Regions from separate parts of the Bacillus sp. FJAT-42376 genome, predicted to be linked through region 2. Evidence: riboswitches for the same ligand, from Rfam matches in the RefSeq annotation. Region 2 holds a riboswitch; each other region holds the start of a gene.
What was found. Region 2 has a riboswitch for S-adenosylmethionine ahead of CEF21_RS20050 (alpha/beta hydrolase). Riboswitches for the same ligand answer to the same signal wherever they lie in the genome.

Region 1: another riboswitch for S-adenosylmethionine. It lies ahead of metK (methionine adenosyltransferase); the one in region 2 lies ahead of CEF21_RS20050 (alpha/beta hydrolase).
Region 3: another riboswitch for S-adenosylmethionine. It lies ahead of CEF21_RS19190 (O-acetylhomoserine aminocarboxypropyltransferase/cysteine synthase family protein); the one in region 2 lies ahead of CEF21_RS20050 (alpha/beta hydrolase).

Annotation. Positions count from the first base shown of each region.
Region 1 covers NZ_CP033906.1:3,532,294-3,536,463, forward strand. The annotation lists gene CEF21_RS17680 (sensor histidine kinase) at 1-149, opposite strand, end outside; gene CEF21_RS17685 (response regulator transcription factor) at 146-835, opposite strand; gene metK (methionine adenosyltransferase) at 1,128-2,321, opposite strand; SAM riboswitch class I at 2,534-2,664, opposite strand; gene pckA (phosphoenolpyruvate carboxykinase (ATP)) at 3,179-4,170, shown strand, end outside.
Region 2 covers NZ_CP033906.1:3,979,426-3,983,595, forward strand. The annotation lists gene CEF21_RS20030 (aldo/keto reductase) at 1-28, shown strand, start outside; gene CEF21_RS20035 (NAD(P)H-dependent flavin oxidoreductase) at 123-1,184, shown strand; gene CEF21_RS20040 (GNAT family N-acetyltransferase) at 1,181-1,627, shown strand; gene CEF21_RS20045 (histidine phosphatase family protein) at 1,787-2,374, opposite strand; SAM riboswitch class I at 2,508-2,612, shown strand; gene CEF21_RS20050 (alpha/beta hydrolase) at 2,696-3,478, shown strand; gene CEF21_RS20055 (biotin transporter BioY) at 3,475-4,041, opposite strand; gene CEF21_RS20060 (VOC family protein) at 4,115-4,170, opposite strand, start outside.
Region 3 covers NZ_CP033906.1:3,805,403-3,809,572, forward strand. The annotation lists SAM riboswitch class I at 40-152, opposite strand; gene CEF21_RS19190 (O-acetylhomoserine aminocarboxypropyltransferase/cysteine synthase family protein) at 257-1,591, opposite strand; SAM riboswitch class I at 1,632-1,737, opposite strand; gene CEF21_RS19195 (thioredoxin family protein) at 1,895-2,203, opposite strand; gene CEF21_RS19200 (toprim domain-containing protein) at 2,224-2,571, opposite strand; gene CEF21_RS19205 (YusG family protein) at 2,771-3,016, opposite strand; gene gcvH (glycine cleavage system protein GcvH) at 3,075-3,458, opposite strand; gene CEF21_RS19215 (arsenate reductase family protein) at 3,508-3,864, opposite strand; gene CEF21_RS19220 (acyl-CoA dehydrogenase family protein) at 4,099-4,170, opposite strand, start outside.

The DNA of each region.
Region 1 (4,170 bases), 450 kb from region 2:
GAGATTGTGCCAGCTGCAAAAGTAATAATGGTTAAGATGAGGATCGACTGGTTCGGAATGGACATTTGCACGAAACTGATAAACAAAAAGACCAGAATGAGAGAGGTAGACAAAAAATTTGCCAGAATCAATGTAGTTCTGATTCTCATACCGGCTGCTCCAATTTATAGCCGATTCCCCATACCGTTTTAATGTACTCAGGTTCCGCAGGGTTCTTCTCAAGCTTTTCCCGGAGGCGCCTGATATGAACATTGACCGTGTTTCCATCCCCGGAAAAATCATACCCCCATACTTTTTCAAGCAGCTGTGACCTTGAAAACACTTGACCCGGATGGCTGGCCAGAAGCCAGAGTACATCAAATTCCTTAGCGGTCATCTCAATACCCGCACCCTCTGCTTTTACTTCCCTTGTGGAGGAGTCAATCGATATGGAGCCTATTGAGATCGAGTGCTTTGTCTCAGGTTTGAGTTTTGCCGTTCTTCTCAGCATGTTCTTTACTCTAAGGACAAGCTCTCTTGGACTGAAAGGCTTAGTTAAATAATCATCTGCACCTAGCGTCAGTCCAAGGAGGCGGTCCCGTTCCTGGCCAAGGGCAGTCAGCATAATCAGCGGAACATCCTCATCTTCCATCCTGATCTCCTCAGCCGCAGACCATCCATCCTTCATCGGCATCATGAGATCAAGGATAATCAAGTCAGGTTTTCCGTTTCTCCATTTTTCTAAGGCTTCAATCCCGTTCAAAGCGGTGTCTACCATATACCCCTCCCGCTCCAAATAGCGGCGGCATACATCAAGGATGGAAGGCTCATCATCGACCAGCAACACTTTCTTCATACTCTCTGACCCCTTTTTCCATATCGTTAGATAAACGGAAGAAATGTTTATAAGCGGCTTTATCCTTTTACTATATCCCAGCCTGACTTAAATAGATAAGAATCATGCTCTTTATCCTGAATTCATCTTATCCCCGTATGATTATCAAAGCATAAGCAAAAGATTAATTTTCTATTAACAATATAATTGCCCTTTGTAAGAAAACGAGTATTTCCAATAAAAAGATCATCCCATTTCCTTCCAAAACAAAAAGCCCGGAACCAAATTGGTTCCGGGCTTTATTTGCCGTTTCTTAAAGGACAGAGCGGAGTGCTTCTGCTTTGTCTGTTTGCTCCCATGGAAGCTCTACATCCGTACGGCCGAAGTGGCCGTATGCAGCAGTTTGCTTATAAATTGGACGGCGAAGGTCAAGCATTTTAATAATGCCTGCTGGGCGAAGATCAAAGTTATTGCGAACCGCTTCAACAAGAACTTCCTCGCTTGCTTTGCCTGTTCCGAATGTATCGATGGAGATGGATACCGGCTGTGCTACACCGATTGCATATGCAAGCTGTACTTCACATTTGTCAGCAAGACCGGCAGCCACGATGTTTTTTGCAACATAGCGCGCAGCATAAGCAGCAGAACGGTCTACTTTTGTTGCATCCTTGCCTGAGAATGCACCGCCGCCGTGACGAGCATATCCGCCGTACGTATCAACAATGATTTTACGGCCAGTCAGACCTGCATCCCCTTGAGGTCCGCCGATTACGAAACGTCCTGTCGGGTTGATGAAGTATTTTGTGTTTTCATCGATTAGTTCTGCAGGAACTACAGGTTTGATAACAAATTCTTTAAGGTTGCGCTGAATCTGCTCCAAAGAGATTTCAGGGTGATGCTGAGTTGAAATAACAATCGTATCCACACGGACCGGTTTATCATTTTCATCATACTCAACCGTTACTTGTGTTTTTCCGTCCGGACGAAGGTATGGAAGGATTTCTTCTTTCCGCACTTCTGCAAGACGGCGTGAAAGCTTATGGGCAAGAGAAATCGGAAGAGGCATAAGCTCTTTCGTTTCGTTGCACGCAAATCCGAACATTAATCCCTGGTCTCCTGCGCCAATTGCTTCAATTTCAGCGTCAGTCATCGTTCCTTCACGCGCTTCAAGGGCCTGGTCCACTCCCATCGCGATGTCAGCGGACTGCTCATCGATGGATGTCAGGACAGCACAGGTTTCTGCATCGAAACCATATTTTGCACGCGTATAGCCGATATCTTTAACAGTTTCACGAACAATCTTTGGAATGTCTACATAAGTGGAAGTCGTAATTTCTCCTGCAACCAGTACAAGACCTGTAGTGACAGAAGTTTCGCATGCGACACGTGCATTCGGATCATTTGCAAGAATGGCATCCAGGATGGAGTCTGAAATTTGGTCGCAAATTTTATCCGGATGGCCTTCCGTTACGGATTCTGATGTGAAAAGACGGCGTTTAATCGACATAGTAATTCCTCCTCTGATAATCGGGTGTTCTATTGGCAAGGTTCAGTTATGTACTTCCCCTCATTTTTTGAGACGGAACTCGTTCCCACTACTTATCTTTTGCTTTATGTTAAGAATCTTTCCCATTATAAAACCTAAGGAAAAAGATTCCAGACTGCATAAAAAAACCCTTCCTACTTAATAGAGGAAAGGAGTTATTTTTCAGCCTTTCACTCTTATCGCTCAAGGACTACAGCCTTGCGTCAGGTTAGCACCTTTGCATGAGAGAAAACAGAATGTTTTCAGAATCTTGCAGGTTGCTGGGCTTCATAGGGCCTGTCCCTCCACCAGCTCGGGATAAGAGAATCCGTTCAAGGACATATGATACCTCAGTTTTGAGGCAGATGTCAACATAAATTGACAAGGATTTATAGAGTTCAGACAAGACGGTTCACAGGATCATTTTTCATTCTGCCCCGTTACAAAAAAAGGCTAATTAAAGCATGTTGTTGATTAATTGTTTAACACCTGCTGATTAAAGCGGAAGGCGAGGGTCTCCTGCCTAGAGCAGCGGGACAGGTAATATCCTGCAGCCGCAAAGCAGCGAGGAGGCTCACCGCCTGCCCAACCCCTCATGCCGCGAAAATTACGAGTGCAGCCAGTATCAAGCTGTTATCCTGTGCCGGCAGGGCTATAAAGAAATTCTCTGCTGTCATTCAGCAGATGCGGAGTTCAGTTAATATTTTTATGCTTTCTGGTCATGTGCAGTTGCATTTTCTGAGGCTGAACGTAAAATACATCTATTAGTATAGACTAATTAGTTTAATGTGTTATACTTTTTATGAATCATTTAATTACGAGCAAAGGAAGGTATGGGGATGAATTCACTTGCGGCAACAAACGAGCTTTCGCTTTTACTTAAAGGGGAACATGTTTATCACAATTTATCAGTACCGCAGCTAGTTGAAAAAATTCTATCTAGAAACGAAGCCGTTCTTACTTCAACCGGTGCCATCCGTGCAACGACTGGAGCATATACTGGCCGTTCTCCTAAAGATAAATTTATTGTAAAAGAAGATAGCGTAAAAAGCAAAATTGAATGGGGTACGGTTAACCAGCCCATTTCCAGCGAAACATTTGAAAAACTTTATCATAAAGTACTTTCATACTTAAAAACACAGAAAGAGCTGTTCGTATTTGACGGATTTGCAGGAGCAGATGAACGATTCCGTCTGCCTATTAAGGTTGTGAACGAATATGCGTGGCACAGCCTTTTTGCAAATCAGCTCTTTATCCGCCCGGATGCCGGATCGGACCCTGCAGAAACAGAACCGTTCACCATTGTATCAGCACCCAATTTCAAAGCGGATCCTTCCATTGATGGAACGAACTCTGAAACGTTCATCATGATTTCCTTTGAAAAGAGAATCATTCTGATTGGCGGAACAGAATACGCGGGTGAAATGAAAAAATCGGTCTTCTCCATTATGAATTATCTTCTTCCGGAATCCGATATTTTTCCGATGCACTGCTCAGCTAATGTTGGCCAGGAAGGCGATGTCGCTCTATTTTTCGGATTATCCGGAACTGGAAAAACAACTCTTTCTGCCGATCCGAACCGCAAGCTGATCGGAGATGATGAGCATGGCTGGTCATCCAGCGGAGTCTTTAACATTGAAGGCGGATGCTATGCTAAATGCATCAATCTTTCAAAAGAAAAAGAACCCCAAATTTTCAACGCCATCCGGTTTGGTTCCGTTCTGGAGAACGTCGTTGTCGATGAATCGACCAGGGAAGCGGACTATGATCATGCGTTTTACACTGAGAATACCAGAGCCGCCTACTCTTTGGAAGCGATGGATAATATCGT
Region 2 (4,170 bases):
ACGGGGAATGAGATCAACAAATCGATAAAGAATGTAAGAGGCTGTGATAAGCAGCCTCTATTTTTCCTTTAAATGAAGGATTTCAGCTATTCCATGTCTAAGTTTCACAGGAGAATGGAGGAATGAATATGACTGGATCCTTAATTGAACGTCTCGGAATCCATCACCCTATCATCCAGGCACCAATGGCGGGGGGAATTACAGAAGCCGGGCTCGTACTGGCCGTGTCGCGAACCGGCTGCCTTGGTTCAATCGGGGCCGGGTACATGCCGCCGGAAGAGCTCTCCGCCCTAATTTTAGAAGTAAAAAAAAGAACGGATCTTCCTTATTCTGTCAACCTGTTTATTCCCGAGCAAACAAATGCATCTCCAAGCGAAGTCCAAAATGCGTTTGAGGCACTCCGCCCCCTTAGTGAAGAACTTGATGTCCAGGAAAATCCTCCTTTATCCACTGAACAGACAAACTTTTTTGAAGAGCAGCTCGAAATCATTTTGCGGGAGAAGGTCCCTGTTTGTTCATTTACGTTCGGGATGCCTTCAAAGGAAGCGGTTCACGATTTAAAAAAGAATGGAACTTTTATCATTGGAACCGCTACTTCTGTGATGGAGGCGATTCTTCTCGAAGAACAGGGAATGGATGCAATTGTTGCTCAAGGCAGTGAAGCAGGCGGACATAGAGGGACATTTTCCGGTCCTCCCATTCATCACATGGTAGGGCTGATGTCCCTTGTTCCGCAAATTTGTGATTTTGTCCGGGTCCCGGTGATTGCAGCAGGCGGAATTATGGAAGCAAGAGGATATCGGGCTGCATTGAGCCTTGGCGCTCAAGGGGTTCAAATGGGAACAGCATTTCTGACAACATACGAAAGCAGCGCACATCCTGCATACAAAGAAGCCGTTCTAAACGCACGGGAGGATCAGGTCGTCGTCACTAAAGCATTCTCCGGAAAAGAAGCCCGCGGTATTAAAAATCAGTTCATTTACGAAATGGAAAATGAAACAAGAATCCTACCGTATCCTCTGCAAAATGAAGCAACAAAAAAAATCCGGAAAGCTGCCTTAGAACAAAACGACGCAGAATTCATGTCTTTATGGTGCGGTCAAAGCCCGCGGCTCAGCAGGAGTCAATCCGTACAAGAACTGATCCAATCCATTTTAAACGAATCCAGGGAGGTGACTACATGAACATCGTATTCATAAAAGCGGAGGAAACCGTTCCGCTCCGTCAAAAGGTTCTTAGACCGGGCCAGCCAGTCCGCGAATGCCGCTATGAGGCGGACGAAAAAGAAAACACTTTTCACCTCGGGTGCTATATCGGTGAAACACTCATCAGCATCGCTTCCTTTTACGAGGAGGCTTTCCCTCTTTTAACCGGTTCTTCCCAGTACCGATTAAGAGGAATGGCAACCCTTCCTGAATACCGGAGCATGAAAGCAGGCAGTTCACTTCTTCAAAAAGCGGAGGAAGTACTCTCCGGAAGAAATGCAGATTTATGGTGGTGCAATGCACGGACAACGGTAGAAGAGTACTATCAGAAGCAGGGACTGCAAAAAATCGGCAATGTGTTTGAATTAGAAGGAATTGGACCTCATCAAGTGATGTATAAAAGATTAAAAGGGGCTGTCTGAAAAGTCTCACTTACCAAAAAAGGGAGACGCATTCAAAGCGTGTCCCTTTTTACATTTGCCGTTTAATCCAGATTGATTGAAGCAAAAGAGCGACACTCCTGCGGGACCGGCGTAACAGGTGAGACCCCTCCACGAATGCTTTCTGGACAGCTTCTTTTTTTACTCTATTTCAAAACTCAAATGTTTTGTACAGTTATAAAGACCGCACGACCATTTTGTGTCCTCTAGAATAAGATGAGTAATGGAAGTGTTTTTTAAAGCCTCCAATTCCTCCTCTGCTGGAACAAGCGCCTGCAGCAAATGCCTGATGAAAGAACCGTGGGAAACCACTAAAATATTTTTTTCAGGATGCTTTTCCACAAGATCCTCTGCGAACTCAAGGCCTCTCTTCACTACATCTTCGGAGCGTTCTCTGCCTAAGTCAAGATCTCTCCAGCCAATCCCCCATTTTTCCAGCCGCTCTGCCTCTGTCGTTCCTTCAATCCGCCCTCCGCCTGTTTCGCGGATTCTGTCATCTGTAATAATCTCTAATCCGCCCAGTTTTTCACTGATAAACTCGGCCGTTTGTTTTGCACGCATTAAAGGACTTGAGTATAAAAGGTCCCATTTTTCTTCTTTTAGCCTGTCGGCAAGCATCTCCGCTTCTTTCAGACCTTTTGCATGAAGCGGTATATCAGAGCTTCCCTGTGCTCTTCCTTCCATGTTCCATTCCGTTATTCCATGTCTGATGATCCCAAGCTTCGTCATCGTTCCACTTCCATTCTCCGTTCATTTTTATAATTATAGCTTATTCCATATGCCCGGCATGTACAAGTCTATGTTGACACCATTTATCCGTCATGATACGATTGTAAAACCAAGTAATTTTATAGGATTAATAAATTTATCAAGAGTGAACGAGAGAACTGGCTCTATGACTTCACAGCAACCTCCGATTGGAAAGGTGCTCCCACCAGCAAAGCAAATCTGCTTTGGACGATAAGAAATGGTTTTGCAAACTTTCTTAGCCGCCCGTGCAGAGAAGGTTTTTTTATTTGTCTGTTTACTTATAAAAGGAGGAACGTGCTTATGAAAGAATTGAAACGGGTCATGTCAGGTGCTCAATCATTTTCCATCTCCGGAAGCTCTGAACAAGGTATTCTCTTATGCCACGGCTTCAATGGAACTCCGCAAAGCATGGAGTCGCTGGGAGAAAAATTTGCATCCTTTGGATATTCTGTATATGCTCCGAGACTTTCCGGCCACGGCACCTGCCCGACTGAAATGGAGAGTTGCACGGCGATGGATTGGTATCGTTCTTTGGAAACAGCTTATTCACGCATGAAAAGCCGCTTTTCTAAAGTCTTTGTCGTCGGGCAATCCATGGGAGGAAGTCTTACCTTGAAGCTTGCAGGCAAATTCAGGGAAATGGATGGAATTGCTCTTATAAATGCCGCTCTTGAAGTTCCGGCCTATCAGCATATTACGGAGCAGTCAGGCTTTATAACGGAAGGAAAACCGGATATAAAAGATCAGACAGCAGAAGAAATCACATATAACACGGTTCCGCTGAAAGCCATTTCTGAATTAAAAACGGCCATGAACGAAGCGAAAGCAAAATTAAAGGAGGTCAGCTGTCCTGCCATCGTTTTTTATTCCCCGGAAGACCATGTCGTGCCGGCTGTGTGTTCCCACCAAATCTACCAGATGATTCCCTCATACAGAAAAATGCTGGTTCCTTTGCCGAATTCCTACCATGTAGCATCCATGGATTATGACCAGGATTTAATCGTACGGGAGACCATTCGGTTTTTTTCCAAACAAAAAGAAGCCCATCCAGTTGAAAGGAAGAGCTTCGAGGCATCTTTTTAAGCGGCATGAAAATATTGTTTAAGCAGTTTTGCCTGAACAAGTCTTCTTCTGACCGAAATACCGATCCAGCTGGCAAGTGCAGCTTTAATCAAGCCGACTGCTATAAACGGCCAGACCCCGGCTGCCAGCGCTTGAGTCCAAGAAAGACCGAGGACAATTTTCAGCCAGACCGTTCCAAACCCCAGTGTTACAATCATTCCAATGACATTTGCCAAAAGAGCCCAGGGAAGTGAGAATTTTGTTTTCTCAAGCACGAATCCTGTTATAAATGCCGCGGCAATAAAGCCAATAATATACCCTCCTGTAGGACCCGCCAAAATATGCAGACCGCCTTTGGCCTCCGCAAAAACCGGAAGGCCTGCAGCACCAAGTCCTGCATAAACGATCATAGCCAGTGCACCATACCTGCTCCCTAAAATGGTCGCGGCTATTCCAACCGCTAGTGTCTGTCCGCTGATTGGAACAATTGGAAGGGGAATTTCAATCTGGGCAAATACAGCCGTAATCGCCGCAAACATCCCGCACAAAATCAGCATTCTTAGTTTATTCCTTTGATTCTCCATCACTTGGCCCCCTTTATGTTAACAAACTTTTATTAAATGTTAACATAAGGAGGTAATTTCTGTAACTATTTTTTTACAAGATATAAGTGCCGCCCATCCAGTGTTTTTCTCTCGGTTCCTTCTGATGTT
Region 3 (4,170 bases), 170 kb from region 2:
ACAGATGAGCAGAAAGGCATTAATATTCAGGATACCTTTCTCTCATTTTTCAAAACGCCTGGGCATTTTGAGTGAATTGGCACCATTTCAGTCCGCTGACTGACGGTTGCCGGGCTTCATAGGGCACGTCCCTCCACCTCTCTTAATAAGAGAACAATCTATTATTCAATTGGGATGGTTTGAAATTTTATAAATATTTCAGATCTGAGAGTGATTCTATCACGATAGAAAAGAGGTGTCAACAAAAAATGTATTATTATTTTGCACTGGCTGTTAGCGACCGTTTGCCTGTTGCAGCAAAGATGGCTTCCTCCAGATCTTCAAGCAGGTCATCGGCATGCTCTATACCGACAGACAGGCGAATCATGTCTTCCGGAACCCCAGCTTCAGCGAGTTCTTCTTTGCCAAGCTGCTGATGGGTCGTGCTGGCAGGGTGGATAATTAAACTCTTTGCATCTCCCACATTCGCTACATGTGACCATAATTTTGTATGATTGATGATGGCTTTTCCCTCTTCCAGACCGCCTTCAATTCCAAATACGATAACAGCCCCTGCCCCTTTAGGCAAATAATGGTCTGCCAGTGCTTTCGAAGAGTGTCCATCTGCTTCGGGATACAGCACCCACTTTACAGCAGGGTGGTTTTGCAGGTAGCCGACCACCTTTCTTGTATTATGAATATGCTCCTTCATACGGACATGGAGAGTCTCCAGACCGAGCGTAAATTGAAAAGCATTATACGGACTGAGCGCCGGACCGAAGTCTCTCAATAGCTGAACTCTTGCTTTCACAATATAGGCGAGTTCCCTAAGCGCTTCTGCAAAAACAATATTGTGATAGCTTGGATCAGGGGTTACAAAGGATGGAAACTTTCCGGTAGACCAGTCAAACTTTCCTCCATCAACAATGATCCCTCCCAGTGTGGTCCCATTCCCCAGAAGCCACTTAGTAGCAGAATGCACGACAATATCCGCACCATGTTCGATTGGCCTGCATAAATACGGGGTGGCAAAAGTATTATCGACAATGAGAGGGATACCGGCTTCGTGCGCGATGTCAGCCACTGCTTTTACATCCAGTACCTGCAGGCTCGGATTTCCGATGATTTCGCCAAAAATGGCTTTCGTTTTTTGAGTAATGGCTGCTTTGAAAGATTCCGGGCGGGAGGCATCTGCAAAAATGGTTTTAATTCCGTATTTGGGAAGTGTGTTTGCGAATAGATTGTATGTACCTCCATACAAGTTCGATGCAGCAACAATCTCATCCCCTGCTTCAGCAATATTCAGGATCGCGAGAGTGATGGCAGCCATTCCGCTTGAAACAGCTAAAGCTCCTGCTCCGCCTTCAAGCTGGGCTACCCGTTCTTCCAATACCGTAACCGTAGGGTTATGGATTCTTGTGTAAATATACCCCGGCTCCTTTAAAGCAAAGAGATCTGCTGCATGATCGGTATCTTTAAAAAGATACGCATTTGACTGGTAAATCGGAACAGCTCTGGCTCCTGTTACCGGGTCTTCTTTAAGGCCTCCGTGCACTGCTACCGTTTCCTGCCTGAAGATTTTTTCACTCACTCCAATTCCCCCTGTTTTCATAATAAAAACCCCTTCCGGAGAAGAGGTGGATAGCCGTCTCTTCTCATCTGCCAGAAGTTCTCCTTCTGCTGGATTTAGCACCGTATCCTAAAGACCGGTTGCTGCGCTTTTTCCGGGCCAGTACCCTCCAGCGCTCTTGATAAGAGTATTTGTTTGAATTTTCTTTATATTACCTTTATTTAAGATATTTGGCAACCATTTACTTATTTCCTGTGTGGAATATTTCCCGAGAAATATGATGATTGCCCCGGAAATTAGGAGGGTAAAAAGGAATTTTGTCAAAACAAAAATAAAAACGCCGCATTATGCGCCGTCTTTTAAAATCAGGTTGTATAAAAACTCTACTGATTGAAAAGCATATTGCTTCGTCTGAAGCTTTCCTTCTTCAAAAATCATCAGGCACGGGACGCTTTCGACTTCCCATTTTTCAGCAAACCCCGGTAAATAATTGAGGTTGGCCATGTACAGGTCGGTCGACGGCAATGTTTCATCCACAACTGTAAGCATACGTTTTGCAAGCTGGCATGTACCGCAAAATGGTGTATACAAATATAAAATAAACCGGTCGCTTTTTATCAGTGCCGGGATGTTTTCTGCATTTATTTCAATCATCGCCAAACCAGAACTCCTTGCTATAAATATTTCGCCTGAACATCAATGTTCGCACTAAGCAGTACAGAAGCAATATGATGCTCTGGAGCTGAAGCTACTTCCTTATACATTTTATCAATGTACAAATGGGAAGCCTCGGGAAATTCCCTTAAAAACTGCTTTCTAAGCTTCTCTCCTGCTTCATCTGTATCCACAAGCACATACACGTCATTGTCAAAGTATTCATCAATCAGTTCATCCATTTTGGAAAGACTGATCGTGCCGTTTGTACAAATAATCTCTACAGGCTCATTGATGACTTCCTGAATTTTAATTTTATCGGACTTGCCTTCAACAATAATGATTTTAGAAGCCTCTGACATGAGCATCACCTATTCATTTTGTCTTTCTTTACATTATTCTCTTTTCATTGAGATGTTTCCTGCTGAATCCATCCCGCCTTTTTTGAGAAGGAATCATTATACGGATCATTAGCTGTTCCGCTTAAGCAAGACCAGTTTCTTATTCAAAGAGTAAAGCAAATGGAAGAATGAAGATAAGGCAGTGGACGGCTCCACTGCCTTATTGTTAACACCAGCCGTTTTGATCGTCGCAGTCCACGTACTTTTCATCCCGTTTTTCGGGAACATCAGCCATTTGAAAAAAACGGTTCTCCGCTTGCTCAATTCCGCTTTTCAATTCAAATTTGCTGCCATTTTCACCGTAAGTCATGGTTCCGATCGGCTGATTGTCCAAATAAAGATTCATTTGACCATTAGAAAATTTGCCGGTTACTTTATCCGTTACATCAATGCGCTGTTTTTTAAATGTCAAAGTGAGCCCTCCTTTTTACATAGGATGGCCCAACTTAATTTATGAAATGCTGGTTAAATTAGTCTTCGTTGGTCATTTCTGTGTATTGTTCTGCTGTCATTAAGTTCTCAATCTCACTTGAATCAGACGGCTCAATTACGATCATCCATGCTTTTTCGTAAGGAGATTCATTTACATATTCAGGATTGTCATCCAGGTCTTCATTCACTTCCACAACTTTACCGCTGATCGGTGCATAAAGCTCAGAAACGGTTTTAACAGATTCAACAGAACCGAATGGCTCGTCTGCTTTAATCTCCGTACCTGCTTCCGGAAGCTCAACGAAAACAATGTCCCCAAGCTCTGATTGTGCGAAATGTGTTATGCCTACTCGTACTTTATCGCCTTCTACTTTTACCCACTCATGTTCTTCGGAATAGCGAAGTTCGTTTGGTGTATTCATTTTATTCCCTCCAAAGTTCTATTGTTTATGGAAAAGACAGAGTCTCTTCTTACTTCCACAGCTGCTCAAATTCATTTTCTTTAAAACCGACAGTGACCTTGCTTCCGCTCGCTGTAATCGGTCTTTTAATAAGCATTCCATCTGAAGATAAAACGGTTAGCATTTCGTCTTCACTCATGCTGCTCAAACGGTCTTTCAAGCCCAGCTCACGGTATTTCTGACCGCTTGTATTGAAAAACTTCTTCAGTTCCAGACCGCTTTTGGAATAAAGATCTTTTAATGTCTCTTTACTCGGCGGATTTTCCGCAATATGTATAGCGTTTAGTTCGTGGCCATGCTCTTCCAGCCATTTTTTCGCTTTCCGGCATGTACCGCATTTAGGATACCAGTAAAAGTCCAACGTAATCCTCCTTATTGTACCATGCAGCCTTCCCATTATGTAGAAATAAACGCTCCTCACCAATCAGGCTGACTGAAAAGTTATAGCCTTATTTTACTCACCTTTGCTGCTCGTTTGCAAGGAGGAGCATTTTTAAAAGAAAAGACGCTGCATTTTCAATCCCTTTACGCATCTTCAGCAATGGGTTTTAAAATCAGCAAGAGCATGCAGGCCGGCCTGCATGCTCTAATTAAATTATATTTAATTTACATAGCGGTTTGCATCAATGATTGCAGCCGCAATTTCACGTTTCTTTGCAATAACGTTAATTGG